DNA from 2 places in the Burkholderia sp. GW821-FHT14F03 genome. Region 2 is predicted to be linked to the other one. Evidence: riboswitches for the same ligand, from Rfam matches in the RefSeq annotation. Region 2 holds a riboswitch; the other holds the start of a gene.
The links. A riboswitch is a leader RNA that binds a small molecule or an ion and turns the genes downstream of it on or off. The one in region 2 is predicted to bind cobalamin.
Positions count from the first base shown of each region.

Region 1: it holds a riboswitch for cobalamin, as region 2 does, so the genes downstream of both, AC1RQF_RS25440 (TonB-dependent receptor domain-containing protein) here and AC1RQF_RS10470 (cobalamin biosynthesis protein) in region 2, are expected to answer to the same signal.

Region 1 covers NZ_JBXAPG010000043.1:28,513-34,616, reverse strand. The annotation lists gene AC1RQF_RS25475 (LysR family transcriptional regulator) at 1-81, shown strand, start outside; gene lgt (prolipoprotein diacylglyceryl transferase) at 166-1,056, shown strand; gene AC1RQF_RS25465 (SIMPL domain-containing protein) at 1,130-1,867, opposite strand; gene AC1RQF_RS25460 (EVE domain-containing protein) at 2,061-2,522, opposite strand; RNA gene ssrS (6S RNA) at 2,595-2,776, opposite strand; gene AC1RQF_RS25450 (cell division protein ZapA) at 2,869-3,183, opposite strand; gene AC1RQF_RS25445 (ATPase) at 3,180-3,530, opposite strand; cobalamin riboswitch at 3,718-3,958, shown strand; gene AC1RQF_RS25440 (TonB-dependent receptor domain-containing protein) at 4,033-5,913, shown strand; gene AC1RQF_RS25435 (FecCD family ABC transporter permease) at 5,935-6,104, shown strand, end outside.
Region 2 covers NZ_JBXAPG010000012.1:96,234-102,337, forward strand. The annotation lists gene cobN (cobaltochelatase subunit CobN) at 1-1,019, opposite strand, end outside; gene cobW (cobalamin biosynthesis protein CobW) at 1,027-2,100, opposite strand; gene AC1RQF_RS10460 (HoxN/HupN/NixA family nickel/cobalt transporter) at 2,157-3,218, opposite strand; cobalamin riboswitch at 3,377-3,634, opposite strand; gene AC1RQF_RS10465 (GFA family protein) at 3,654-4,151, opposite strand; cobalamin riboswitch at 4,233-4,466, shown strand; gene AC1RQF_RS10470 (cobalamin biosynthesis protein) at 4,608-5,009, shown strand; gene cobO (cob(I)yrinic acid a,c-diamide adenosyltransferase) at 5,040-5,642, shown strand; gene AC1RQF_RS10480 (cobyrinic acid a,c-diamide synthase CobB) at 5,647-6,104, shown strand, end outside.

The sequences.
Region 1 (6,104 bases), on a different contig from region 2:
TGGCGCACGGGCGACGTGAGTCCGGTGCTCGCGGCCTTCATCGAGATCGTGCGGCGCGCGGCGCCCGGCATCGACGGCTGAGAACCTCGGCGCGCGCCCGCCGTCAAACACGCGTCGCGCACCTCGTGCGCGGCGCGATGAATCCGAACCCTACACCGTTTATCCATGATCATTCACCCGCATTTCGATCCCGTCGCGATCCACCTCGGGCCGCTCGCCGTCCGCTGGTACGGCCTCATGTATCTGGTCGCGTTCATCGCGGCGATCGTGGTCGGCCGGCTGCGGCTGCGGCTGCCGCACGTCGCGGCGCAAGGCTGGACCGCGAAGGACATCGACGACATGATGTTCTACGGCGTGCTCGGCACCGTGCTCGGCGGCCGTCTCGGCTACGTGCTGTTCTACAAGGCGAGCTTCTATTTCTCGCACCCGCTCGACATCTTCAAGGTGTGGGAGGGCGGCATGTCGTTCCACGGTGGCTTCCTGGGCGTGGTGTTCGCGATGTCGCTGTTCGCGTGGCAGCGCAAGCGCAGCTGGATGGAGGTGACCGACTTCGTCGCGCCGATGGTGCCGACGGGGCTCGCCGCGGGGCGTCTCGGCAATTTCATCAACGGCGAGCTGTGGGGCCGCGTGACGAGCCCGGACGCGCCCTGGGCGATGCTGTTCCCCGGCGCCGCGCGCGACGATGCCGCGTGGCTCGGCGCGCATCCGGCGCTTGCCGCGAAGTGGAACCTCAACGAGGTGTTCATGCAGTATCAGATGCTGCCGCGCCATCCGTCGCAGCTCTACGAGATCGCGCTCGAGGGCGTCGCGCTGTTCTTCGTGCTGTTCTTCTTCGCGCGCAAGCCGCGGCCGCTCGACGCGGTGTCGGCGGTGTTCCTGATCGGCTACGGCCTCGCGCGTTTCACCGTGGAGTTCGCGCGCGAGCCCGACGACTTCCTCGGACTGCTCACGTTCGGCTTGTCGATGGGGCAGTGGCTGTCGTTGCCGATGATCCTCGCGGGCATCGCGATGCTCGTGTGGGCCTATCGTCGTGGCGCGGGCGCCGCGCGCGCATGACGGGCGGCGTGAGCCGCGCACCATGAAGAACGCCGGCGGGAGCCGGCGCTTTTTTATCGTCGCGCGTCGCGCGTCACTTCATCTGGACCGAGCCGTTCACGTTGACGGTCACGGTCGCCTTGCCGCCCTCGACCGAGATCGGCGCGCCGGCGTCCTTGGACATCGGCGCGGCCGCGGCCATCGCCATCATGCGCGGATACGGCTGCACGTTGTGACCGCCGCCGACGTTGACGTCGCGGATCGAATAGCTGCTGTAGCCGAACGCCTTCGAGGCTTCCTCGGCGCGCGTGCGGAACGACTTGATCGCTTCCGTCGTGAGCTTCTGCTCGGCGGCGCGCTGCGCCTCGGGCGACAGCGAGAAGTCGACGCCGGCGATCTGCAGGGTCGTGGCGAGCTGGCCGGCGAGCTTCGAGGCGGCCGCGAAGTCGTGCGATTCGAGCACGACCTCGGTGCGGCCGCGCCATGCGGAGATCTTGCCGTCGCGGTCGGTGCTCGGATAGACCGAGAACGCGCCCGTGCGCGCGGTCACGCCGGCGACGCCGCGCGCCTGCGCGAGCGCCGCGTCGGCGCGGCGGTTCAGGTCCGCCGTGAGGCTGCCGGGGTCGCGCGCCTGCTGCTCGTAGAACAGCGTGATCGTGACGACGTCCTGCGGCACGTCGGCGCTGGCCTGTGCCGACAGCGACAGCACGCCGGCCGGCGGCGGTTGTTGGCCGACGCTCTGCGCGCGTGCGACGGACGGGGCGAGCGACAGCGCGACGGGCACCACGGTGGCGACGGCGAGAGCGAGCACGAGGGCGGTTTTTTTCGTCATGTTGGACTCCTTGAACGGAAGCGCGCACGCGATACGCGCAAAAACGCGGTACGAGGCCGCGCCTGATGAGGATCGTAACCGGCGGCTTGCCGGCTGAGCGACCGTTAGGCCAATGAAAGGCGCGCCGAGTTCCGCTGCGCGGCCGGCCGGGCCGGCCGATTTGACTTTCCTTGAAGCGGGCCGCGGCGCGACCTCACTTCATCAGCTTCTGCGTGATGAAGCGCCATTCGGCGGGCGTGACGGGCGTGATCGAGAGGCGGTTGCCTTTCGCGAGCACGCGCATGTCGGCAAGGGCGTCGTGCTCGCGCAACGCGGCGAGCGGCACGAGCGGCGACTTGCGCACGAACTTCACGTCGACCAGCATCCAGCGCGGTGTTTCGCGCGTGGATTTCGGATCGTGATAGGGGCTCTTCGGATCGAACTGCGTGGGATCGGGATAGGGCGTCGAACAGACCTCGGCGAGGCCGGCGATGCCGGGCTCGGGGCAGCTCGAGTGATAGAACAGCACGCCGTCGCCGATGTGCATCGTGTCGCGCATGAAGTTGCGCGCCTGATAGTTGCGCACGCCGGTCCACGGCAGCGTGCGCTGCGGCGCGTTCGCGAGATCGTCGATGCTCGCTTCGTCCGGTTCGGACTTCATCAGCCAGTGGTGCATGGATCGTGATCGACGCAGGAAAAAGGCTGCCGCAAAAGGAAACGGCATCGGGAATCGCCCGATGCCGTTGAAAAGGCCCCCGCCTTGGCCGCTAGGCCGGCATCCTGAACCTGGGGTTCAGAATTGGTCGCAGTTAGCAGCACATCGGGTACATCAGACAGAGTGACGCGCGCGCCCGTGCTACAAATTTCCGCAACCGTGCACATGGCATTGGTTCAAGGAATATATGACCTTGGCGAACCAGGCAGGGAAGCTGACTAATCGTGCGGATCGTGTTTGGATTCAGTGGCTTGCGCGATGCTCATCACGCTGGACATCAAGCACCACGAGAACCCGTGCGACCCGCTTACTGCGCTTCGTGCTGTGCGAGCACTGCACCAAGCTGTTCATTCATTTGATGCATTGTACGCCGGATTTCCTCCGCGGGAAATGCTTCTCCGTGCCGCACGCTCTGTTGCAGCCTCAAAAGCTCCGACGCGAGCGACAGCGCGGCCATCACGGCGATGCGATCCGTGCCGCGCACGGAGCTGTTCGAGCGGATCTTCGACATCTCCGCATCGACGCGCGCGACCGCCTCGAGCAACGCGGCTTCGGTGTCGGCGGAGCAGGCGAGCCGATACGCCTGACCGAGGATCGATACTTCGATCTGCTTGGTGCTCATGCATGTTCTCCGTGGCTGGCCGGGCCGCCCTCGCGCGCATCATCGCGCGGGTCGAGCAGGTCGAGCTGGTTTTCCGCGTCCGGCGCGTTCTTCGCGCGCGGCAGCTTCTCGAGAATCGCATTGAGCTTCACCTGGGCATCGTCGATCTTCGCCGACAGCGCGTCGCGCTCCGCCGCAAGGGCGTCGCGTTCCTCGCGCAGTTGCGAGAGTTCCGTGCGGGTCGCTTCCGCTTCCGTGCGCAATTGCGCGAGCTGCTCTTCGAGCGCGAGCCGCTCCGTGTGATGACGCTTGTTCAGCGCGATCAAACGGCCAATATTTTGAGATAGAGTTTCGAGTTCGTTGAGCATCTGCTGCGTCCTCTAAAGACCCAGCATTTTAGCGCGGATTATCGTCCAACCCGAGATCCGGATCGTATCGAGACGTAACGTTCATGCGTGTTGATGCGAATTTTGCGACAAATCTGGGTCAAATCCCGCGAGCTGGGGGGCGCGCGCGGCGCGCGGGAGGCTTTCTTGACGGCCGGCACCCGCGCTCCTACACTGGCGCCGCTTTGGTGCTCGCGTGCACGCGCACGCGGTTAAACGGGAAGCAGGGCGCACGGTCCGCCAGGACCGGCCAACCTGCGCTGCCCCCGCAACGGTAAGCGGCGCATCGCGTGCGATGCCAGCTGTCCCCACAAGCGCGGCGTTTGCCGCGCGGCCACTGCGCGATGCGCGCGGGAAGGCGGGGCGGTGACGCCGTCAGCCCGGATACCGGCCAGGGCGGGAGGGCGGACGCGCGATGCGCGCCGTCCTCGTGAGGCGGAACCTGCGGGGAGGCGGGGGCCGCACCGTTCAACAGGATTCATCGATGCGAACCCAGATCGCCCGCGCCGCGCTCGTCGCGTGTTCCGGGCTGCCGTGCGCCGCCGTCGCGCAGAGCACGCCGCCTGCTTCTTCCCCGCCGCCTTCGTCCGCCGCCGCGCCGACCCAGCTCGAGCCGATCGTCGTGACCGCGCAGCGTGCCCCGCAAGCGCTCGCGGACGCGCTGCCGCAAACCACTCTGTTTACCCGCGCGGACATCGAGAACAGCAATGCGACCGATCTGCCCGGCCTGCTCGCGCTCGCGCCCGGCGCGCAGATCGTGCGCAACGGCGGGCCCGGCGCGACCGCGAGCCTGTTCCTGCGCGGCGCGCAGTCGACCCAGTCGCTGGTGTTGATCGACGGCGTGCGGGTCGATTCGGCGAGCCTCGGCCAGGCGCAGATCGCGCAGCTGCCGCTCGACCAGATCGAGCGGGTCGAGATCGTCAACGGCAACGTGTCGTCGCTGTACGGCTCGGGCGCGATCGGCGGCGTCGTGCAGGTGTTCACGAAGGACGGCGGCGATCATCCGCCGCGCTTCAACTTCTCGGTCGGCTATGGCAGCTATCACACGCAGAGCCAGACCGCGGGCGTGTCGGGCCGGCTCGACGCGGCGGGCGACACGACCTTCAGCGTGTCGCTGTCGCGCGACAAGACCGACGGTTTCTCGGCCATCGATCCGGTCCGGCAGCCGCAGGCGAATCCGAATGCGAACGGCTATCTCGACGAAAGCGTGGCCGCGTCGCTCAAGCATCGCTTCAACGCGCGCTGGAGCGCGGGTGTCAGCTACTTCCAGAGCAACGGCGACACCAGCTTCGACAATGCCTACGGGCAGCCGACCGATCTCAACAGCCTGTATACCAAGGTGCAGCAGATCGCCGCGTTCGCGGACGGCAAGCTGACCGACTGGTGGACCACGCATCTGCGCGTCGCGAGCGGCAACGATCGAAGCCAGTCCTGGCTGAACGGCGCCTATACCGATCACTTCAACACCGACAACCGCCAGTACACCTGGCAAAACGACTTCGCGCCGCTGAAGGATCAGCGCATCCAGGCGGGCTATGAGCGGCTCGACCAGGCGTTCGACTCCGACGTGTTCGTCGCGCCGCAGCGTCATGTGAATTCGGGCTGGCTCGGCTACACGGGCCGCTTCGGGAACAGCCAGTTCCAGGCCAACGTGCGGCGCGACCAGTACTCCGATTTCGGCGGCGCCAACAGCTACTATCTCGGCTATGGGCTCGACGTGACCGAGCACTGGAAGGTCACGGCCAGCTATTCCGATGCATTCCGCGCACCGAGCTTCAACGATCTGTACTACCCGAACGCAGGCAATCCGGCGATCCGCCCCGAGCGCAGCCACTCGGTCGAGGCCGCCGTGCAGTACGCGTCGGACGCGCTCGGCGTGGCGCGCGTGACGGTGTTCCAGACGCGCTACACGGACCTGATCGACTACCAGCCGGTCGCGAACAGCTATTACTATCAGGCCGTGAACATCGGCCGGGCCAAGGTGCAGGGTGTCGAGGGCTCGTGGCAGGGCCATGTCGGCAAGACCGAGGTGCGGGTCGCGGCGACCGTGCAGAACCCGGTCGACGAGACGGCCGGCCAGGACCTGAACCGGCGCGCGCGCCGCTTCGCGTCGTTCGCGCTGAACCGCGCGTTCGGCGGCTGGCGCGTCGGCGGCGAATGGCTCGTCAGCGGCGCGCGCAACGACACCGGCAATCCGCTCGGCGGCTACGGGGTCGTCAACCTGTCCGCGCGCTACAACATCACGAAGGCGTGGTACGTGAGCGCGCGCATCGACAACCTGCTCGACAAGGATTACGAACTTGCCTATGCGTACAACACGCCGCGCCGCGGCGCCTACGTCACGATCGGCTGGCAGCAGCCGTGACGCACGCGGCGGGGCGCGCGGATGAACGCGCGCCGCGCGGCCCTGATCTGGGCCGGGGCCGCGGGCGTCGCGGCCGCCTTGTTCGTCGCGTCGCTGACGTGCGGCAGCCTGCCCGTCTCGCCCGGACAGGCGCTGGCCGCGCTCGCGCCGCATGGGGGCGGTGACGCGACGCCGCTCGCGGTCGAGGTCGT
Region 2 (6,104 bases):
CGATAGGCGAGCCCCTTGAAGCTGATCGCGCGCGTGATGATGCGCCCGTCCACCTCGGGCAGCGCCACGTGCATCGCGATGTCGCGTGCGTGCAGCCCTTGCGGATCGGCCTGCCAGGCGTCGCGATTGCCGCCCGACAGGATCACCTGCAGCACCGGCGCGTCGCCCGCGAGCGCGGGGGGCGCCGGATCGTCGAGCGCGCCCGCCGCGAACGCCGTGGTGTTCAGCACGAGCGCGACCCGATGCTCGGCGCACAGCGCGTCGAGCACCGCGCGGCTCAGCGTATCCTTCAGCGACGTCACCGCGATCGGCAAGGGATTGAGCCCTTCCCGTTCGAGCGCCTCGCACAGCGCGTCGAACACCGCCGTGTTGGCGGCCTGCCAGTGCGCGCGATAGAACAGGATCGCGACGACCGGCGCGCCGGGCCGCCAGCGCGCGCGCCAATCCTCGCTGGTCGGGTGCGGATGGTCCGGGTGGTACAGCGCGGCGGCCGGCAGCGGGCGCGGCGGCGGCGGCTCCGCGCCGTGGCCGAGCGCGTGGTGCGCGATGCTGCGCAGCAGCGCCTCGGCGTTCTGCGGGCCGCCCTCGCGCAGGTAGCGCCACCACTGCCGGCACAGCGCCGGATCGACGGTGCTTTTCGCGATCAGGTTCGGGTCTTCCTGCAGGTCGCCCGAGAACATCGCGAGCGACTGCCGCGCGCGCGCGGCGAGCGCGACCGCCTGCTCGATCCCGTACGGCCAGTAGCTCTCGCCGCCGAGGTGGTCGATCACGACGACGCGCGCGTGGCGCAGCACGTCGTCGAGGTAGAAATCGACCGACGCGGGCTGGCGCAGGAACGTCACGTTCGCGAGCCGCACGCTCGGAAAGCCCTCGCCCAGCCGCGGCACCGCGGCCGCGAGCAGCGACAGCGTCGTGTCGGCCGAGCTGAGGATCACGATGTCGGCCGGACGCTGGTCGATCCGGATCACGCCCTCGGTGTCGTCGACGAAGCCGCCCGGCGTGGTGCGCAGCAGATGCATCGGTGCGTTACGCCTGTTGCGGCTCGGCCGCGAGCGCCGCGTCCAGCGCCCGCTGCAGCTCGGCCTGGTCGAGATCCTCGCCGATCAGCACGAAGCGGCTCAGGTCCGCCTCGCCGTCCGCCCAGCGGCGGTCGAAGTAGCTGTCGAAGCGCCGGCCCACGCCCTGGATCACGAGCCGCATCGGCGCGCCGGGCAAGGCCGCGAAGCCCTTCGCGCGGTAGATCGCGTGGTGCTCGACCAGTTGGCGCAGCGCGTTGAGCGCGGCCTCGCGCGAGCCGACGCGCGCCTCGACCGTCACCGAGTCGAACGCGTCGTGATGATGATCGGCGTCGTCGGCCGAGCCGTGGTGATCGTGGCGCAGGTGGATGGTTTCCTCCGACGCGGCCTCGATGCCGAGCAGCGTCGCAAGATCCAGCTCGCCGCGCTGCGCGTGCACGATCTTGACCTGCGGCGGGATCTCGTCGCGGATCAGCGCCTCGACCGCGCCCAGGTGCGCGGGATCGAGCAAGTCGGTCTTGTTCAGGATCACGAGGTCGGCCGCCGACAGCTGGTCGGCGAACAGCTCGTGCAGCGGCGATTCGTGGTCGAGGTTCGGATCGGCGCGGCGCTGCGCGTCGACCGCGCCAGGATTCTCCGCGAACTGGCCGCTCGCCGCGGCCGGACCGTCGACCACGGTCAGCACCGCATCGACCGTGAAGCTGTTCTTGATCGACGGCCAGTTGAAGGCCTGCACGAGCGGCTTCGGCAGCGCGAGGCCCGAGGTTTCGATCAGCACGTGGTCGATCTCGTCGCGGCGCTCGACGAGCGCCTCCATCACCGGGTAGAACTCTTCCTGCACCGTGCAGCACAGGCAGCCGTTCGCCAGCTCGTACAGCGTGCCGGCCGTTTCGCCCGCCGCGTCCTCGCAGCCGATTCCGCAGCCCTTGAGGATCTCGCCGTCGATGCCCAGCTCGCCGAACTCGTTGACGATCACGGCGATGCGCCGGCCGCCCGCGTTCGACAGGATGTGACGCAGCAGCGTGGTCTTGCCGCTGCCGAGGAAGCCGGTGACGATGGTCACGGGAATTTTGCGCATCTGCATGATGGAGTCCGTCGAAGGTAGTCGAATGAGAAGGAAGCGGGATGGATCGCGCGGCCTCAGGAGGCGAGCGTCACGTCGATCCGGTCGTAGCCCTTGAAGCGGTAGATCAGCGCGGACACGAGCCAGCTCAGCAGGAACAGCGCGATCACGCCGTAGCCGAGGATGCCGAAGTGATCCGACAGCATGCCGATGAAATCCCAGAAGCCGCCCTTGAGCGCGAGCTTGTCGGCGATCAGCGCGAGCGCCTCGATGCCGCCGATCAGCACGGCCACCAGCACCGAGACGAAGGTGATCGTCATGTTGTAGTAGAGCTTGCGGATCGGCCGCACGAACGCCCAGCGATACGCGCCCATCATCAGGATGCCGTCGGTGGTGTCGACGAGCGTCATGCCGGCCGTGAACAGCACGGGCAGCGCCATCACCGACCAGAACGACATGCCGCCCTGCGCCTGGGTCGCGGAGATGCCGAACAGCGCGATCTCGGTCGCGGTGTCGAAGCCGAGCCCGAACAGGAAGCCGACCGGATACAGGTGCCAGCTGCGCGACACCACGCGGAACACCGGCCGGAACAGCCGCGCGAGCACGCCGCGCCGGTTCAGCAGCAGGTCGAGGTCGGCCTCGACGAGCGGCTCGCCGCGCCGCACCGCGCGGAACGTGCGATGCACCGACACCAGGATCAGCAGGTTCGCGAACGCGAGCAGCAGCAGGAAGAACGCCGACACGCTCGTGCCGATCACGCCGCCCCATTCCTTCATGCCGTCGAAGCGCGTCGCGAGCGACGCGGCGGTCAGCGCCACCGCGACCGACAGCAGGATCACCACGGTCGAGTGGCCGAGCGAGAAGAACAGCCCCGCGCCGAGCGGGCTCTTGCGCTCCTGCATCAGCTTGCGCGTGACGTTGTCGATCGCCGCGATGTGATCGGCGTCGACCGCGTGGCGCAGCCCGAACGTATAGGCGAGCAAGGCGGTGCCGAGCAGCACCGGCTGGCCGTGGAACGCGGCGAACGCCCACAGCCACGCGCCGATGTTGAACGCGATCAGCAGCGCATAGATGCCGACGATCTTGGCGCGCAACTCGGCCGGGCTGTCGTTGAAGAGACGGAAAAAAGCCTTGAGCATGGTGCTTCCCTGTGCGAACGGTCGACCCTGGAGCGCGCCGGCACGCCGCCGTCGTGTCACGCCGGGCATCGCGCGGGCGATGGCGGCGGGAACGATCGAGGCCGCCTGACGGCGCTCGGCATGACGCGGCCGTGGACAATGCGCCGCCTCCCCGCGGCGCTGAACCCGATGTCTCGGCCGGTATCCGGGCTGGCGAACACGCCGCTTCGCCTTCCCGGGCGCACGCGTCCAGTGGCGGATCCGCGCGCCGGGCGGCGCGCGTCGAAGCGGGCGGTGCATCGCTCGCGCGATGCGTTCGCTTACCGTTGCGGGGGCAGCACAGGTTGGCGGCGGCCGCGATGCGGCGACGCGCCCTGTTTCCCGTTTAACTGCGCGCGAAGATCCCGCGCGCGAGCACCAAAACGCCTGCGAGTGTAGGTGGGGGGGCCCGGCGCGTCAAGGCGCGGCGGGCGCATCCGGCGTGTGCGGCGGGCCGCCCCGGGATGGGGCATCGCATGACGGGCCGTCCCATAACGGGCCGTCCCAGCCGTCGAGGTACTTGGGCAGCGCGTCGTCGAGGTCGAGCACGCGTACGCGATAGAACAGATGCATGGTGGGCCGCAGCGCGGCGGGCAGCGCGCCGTCGTGCGCGCGCATGAACAACGCGTTCGGCACCACTCGCATCCCGAGCCGGTTGGTGCCGTAGAGCACATCGCCGCAGCGGCGGCAGAAATGGCGCGCCATGCGCTTGGTCGGATGCGCGTGGCGGCCGAGCGCGTCGCCGTCCGCATCGACCGCCATGCACGCGGCGTCCCACGCGGTCGCGGCCCAGACCACCACGCCGTAGAACAGGCGACAGGTCTCGCAATGGCACAGTGCGGCCGCGGCCGGTTCGCCCTCGAAGCGCAGGCGCACCGCGCCGCAGGCACAACCGATCTGTCGGGTGAAGCTCATCGAATCTCCCTGTTCGTCATTGTCATCGTCATTGGCTGCGTCGCGCCGCGCTCCAGGGGCCGGATCGGACGCGCGCCTATGCTATCGTATGCGCGCGTCTGGTGCCCGCGTGCGATGTCCTTCGCGCGCAGTTAAACGGGAAACAGGAGGCGGCTCGCGCCGCCCGGCCTGTGCTGTCCCCGCAACGGTCAACCGCCCGCGCGCGCCCGTGTCGGCGTGCGCAGGCGCCGCTCCATGCCACTGTCCGACCTCGGGCGGGAAGGCGGCGGCGCCCCGGCGGCCAGCCCGGATACCGGCCAGCGCACGGGGCGAGCGCCGCTCGCCGAACGCCCGGCCCGCGAGGGAACGGTCCCGGGCGCTGAATTCCGCCGGCCGCGCGCCGGCGTTTCGCTTCGATCGACTGATGACTCACCTGCTTTCGCGCCGCCCCGCTTTCTCGTCCGGGCCGCGCCGCGCATGACGACGCGGCTCGCGGTCGGCATCGGCTGCCGCGCCGGCGTGACGGCCGACGCGATCGACGCGGCGATCCACGCCGCGCTCGCCTGCGCGCCCGGCGCGACGGCCGCGCAGATCGCGGTCGTCGCCACCGTCGAGGACAAGGCGCGCGAACCCGGCCTGCTCGCCTGCTGCGCGCGCCGCGGCTGGCCGCTCGCCGGCTTCCCGCGCGCCGCGCTCGCCGCGCGGCTGGCCGCCGCGTCCGCGCACGATTTCAGTGCGCCGTCGGCCGCCGCGCGCGCGCGGCTCGGCGTCGACGGCGTGTGCGAACCGTGCGCGCGGCTCGCCGCGCACGGCGCGGCGCTGCGCGTGCGCAAGCTGCGTCACGCCGGCGTGACGGTCGCGCTCGCCGGCCCGTTCTGACTTTTCCTCCTTCCTCACAGGACCGTTCCGATGAAAACCGATCCCGAATCGCATCAGCGCATGACCGAACGCCGCCGCGCCGGCCACGAGAAAAAACAGGCCGCCGCGACCGTCGAGAAGGGCCTGCTGATCGTCCACACCGGCAACGGCAAGGGCAAGAGCACGGCCGCGTTCGGCATGGCCGTGCGCGTGCTCGGCCACGACATGCGCCTCGGCGTCGTGCAGTTCATCAAGGGCGCGCTGCACACCTCGGAGCGCGACTTCCTCGGCGCGCACGCGCAATGCGATTTCGTGACGATGGGCGACGGCTATACCTGGAACACCCAGGACCGCGACGCCGATGTCGCGACCGCGCGCAAGGGCTGGGACGAGGCGTGCCGGATGATCGCCAGCGGCGCATACCAGATGGTGATCCTCGACGAGCTGAACACCGTGCTCAAGTACGAGTATCTGCCGCTCGACGAGGTGCTCGCGACGCTCGCGGGCCGCGCGAGCGAGCTGCACGTCGTCGTCACCGGCCGCCACGCGCCCGATGCGCTGATCGAGGCCGCCGACCTCGTGACCGAGATGCGGCTCGTCAAGCACCCGTATCGCGAACAGCACGTGAAGGCGCAGCGCGGCGTGGAATTCTGACGCGATGGCCGCCTGTCCCGCGCTGCTCGTCAGCGCCCCCGCGTCCGGCCAGGGCAAGACCTCGGTCACGGCGGGGCTCGCGCGCCTGCATCGGCGGCTCGGCCGCCGGGTCCGGGTATTCAAGGCCGGCCCGGACTTCCTCGATCCGATGCTGCTCGCGCGCGCAAGCGGCGCGCCCGTCTACACGCTCGACCTCGGCATGGTCGGCGCGCACGCGTGCCGCGCGCTGCTCGCGCGGGCCGCGCGCGACGCGGACCTGATCCTGATCGAAGGCGTGATGGGGCTCTACGACGGCACGCCGAGCAGCGCGGACCTGGCGCGCGCCTGCGACGTGCCGGTGGCCGCCGTGATCTCCGGCAAATCGATGGCGCAGACCTTCGGCGCGGTCGCGCTCGGGCTCGCGCGCTTCCAGCCGGGCCTCGCGTTTCACGGCGTGCTGGCGAACCACGTGGGTTCGGCGCG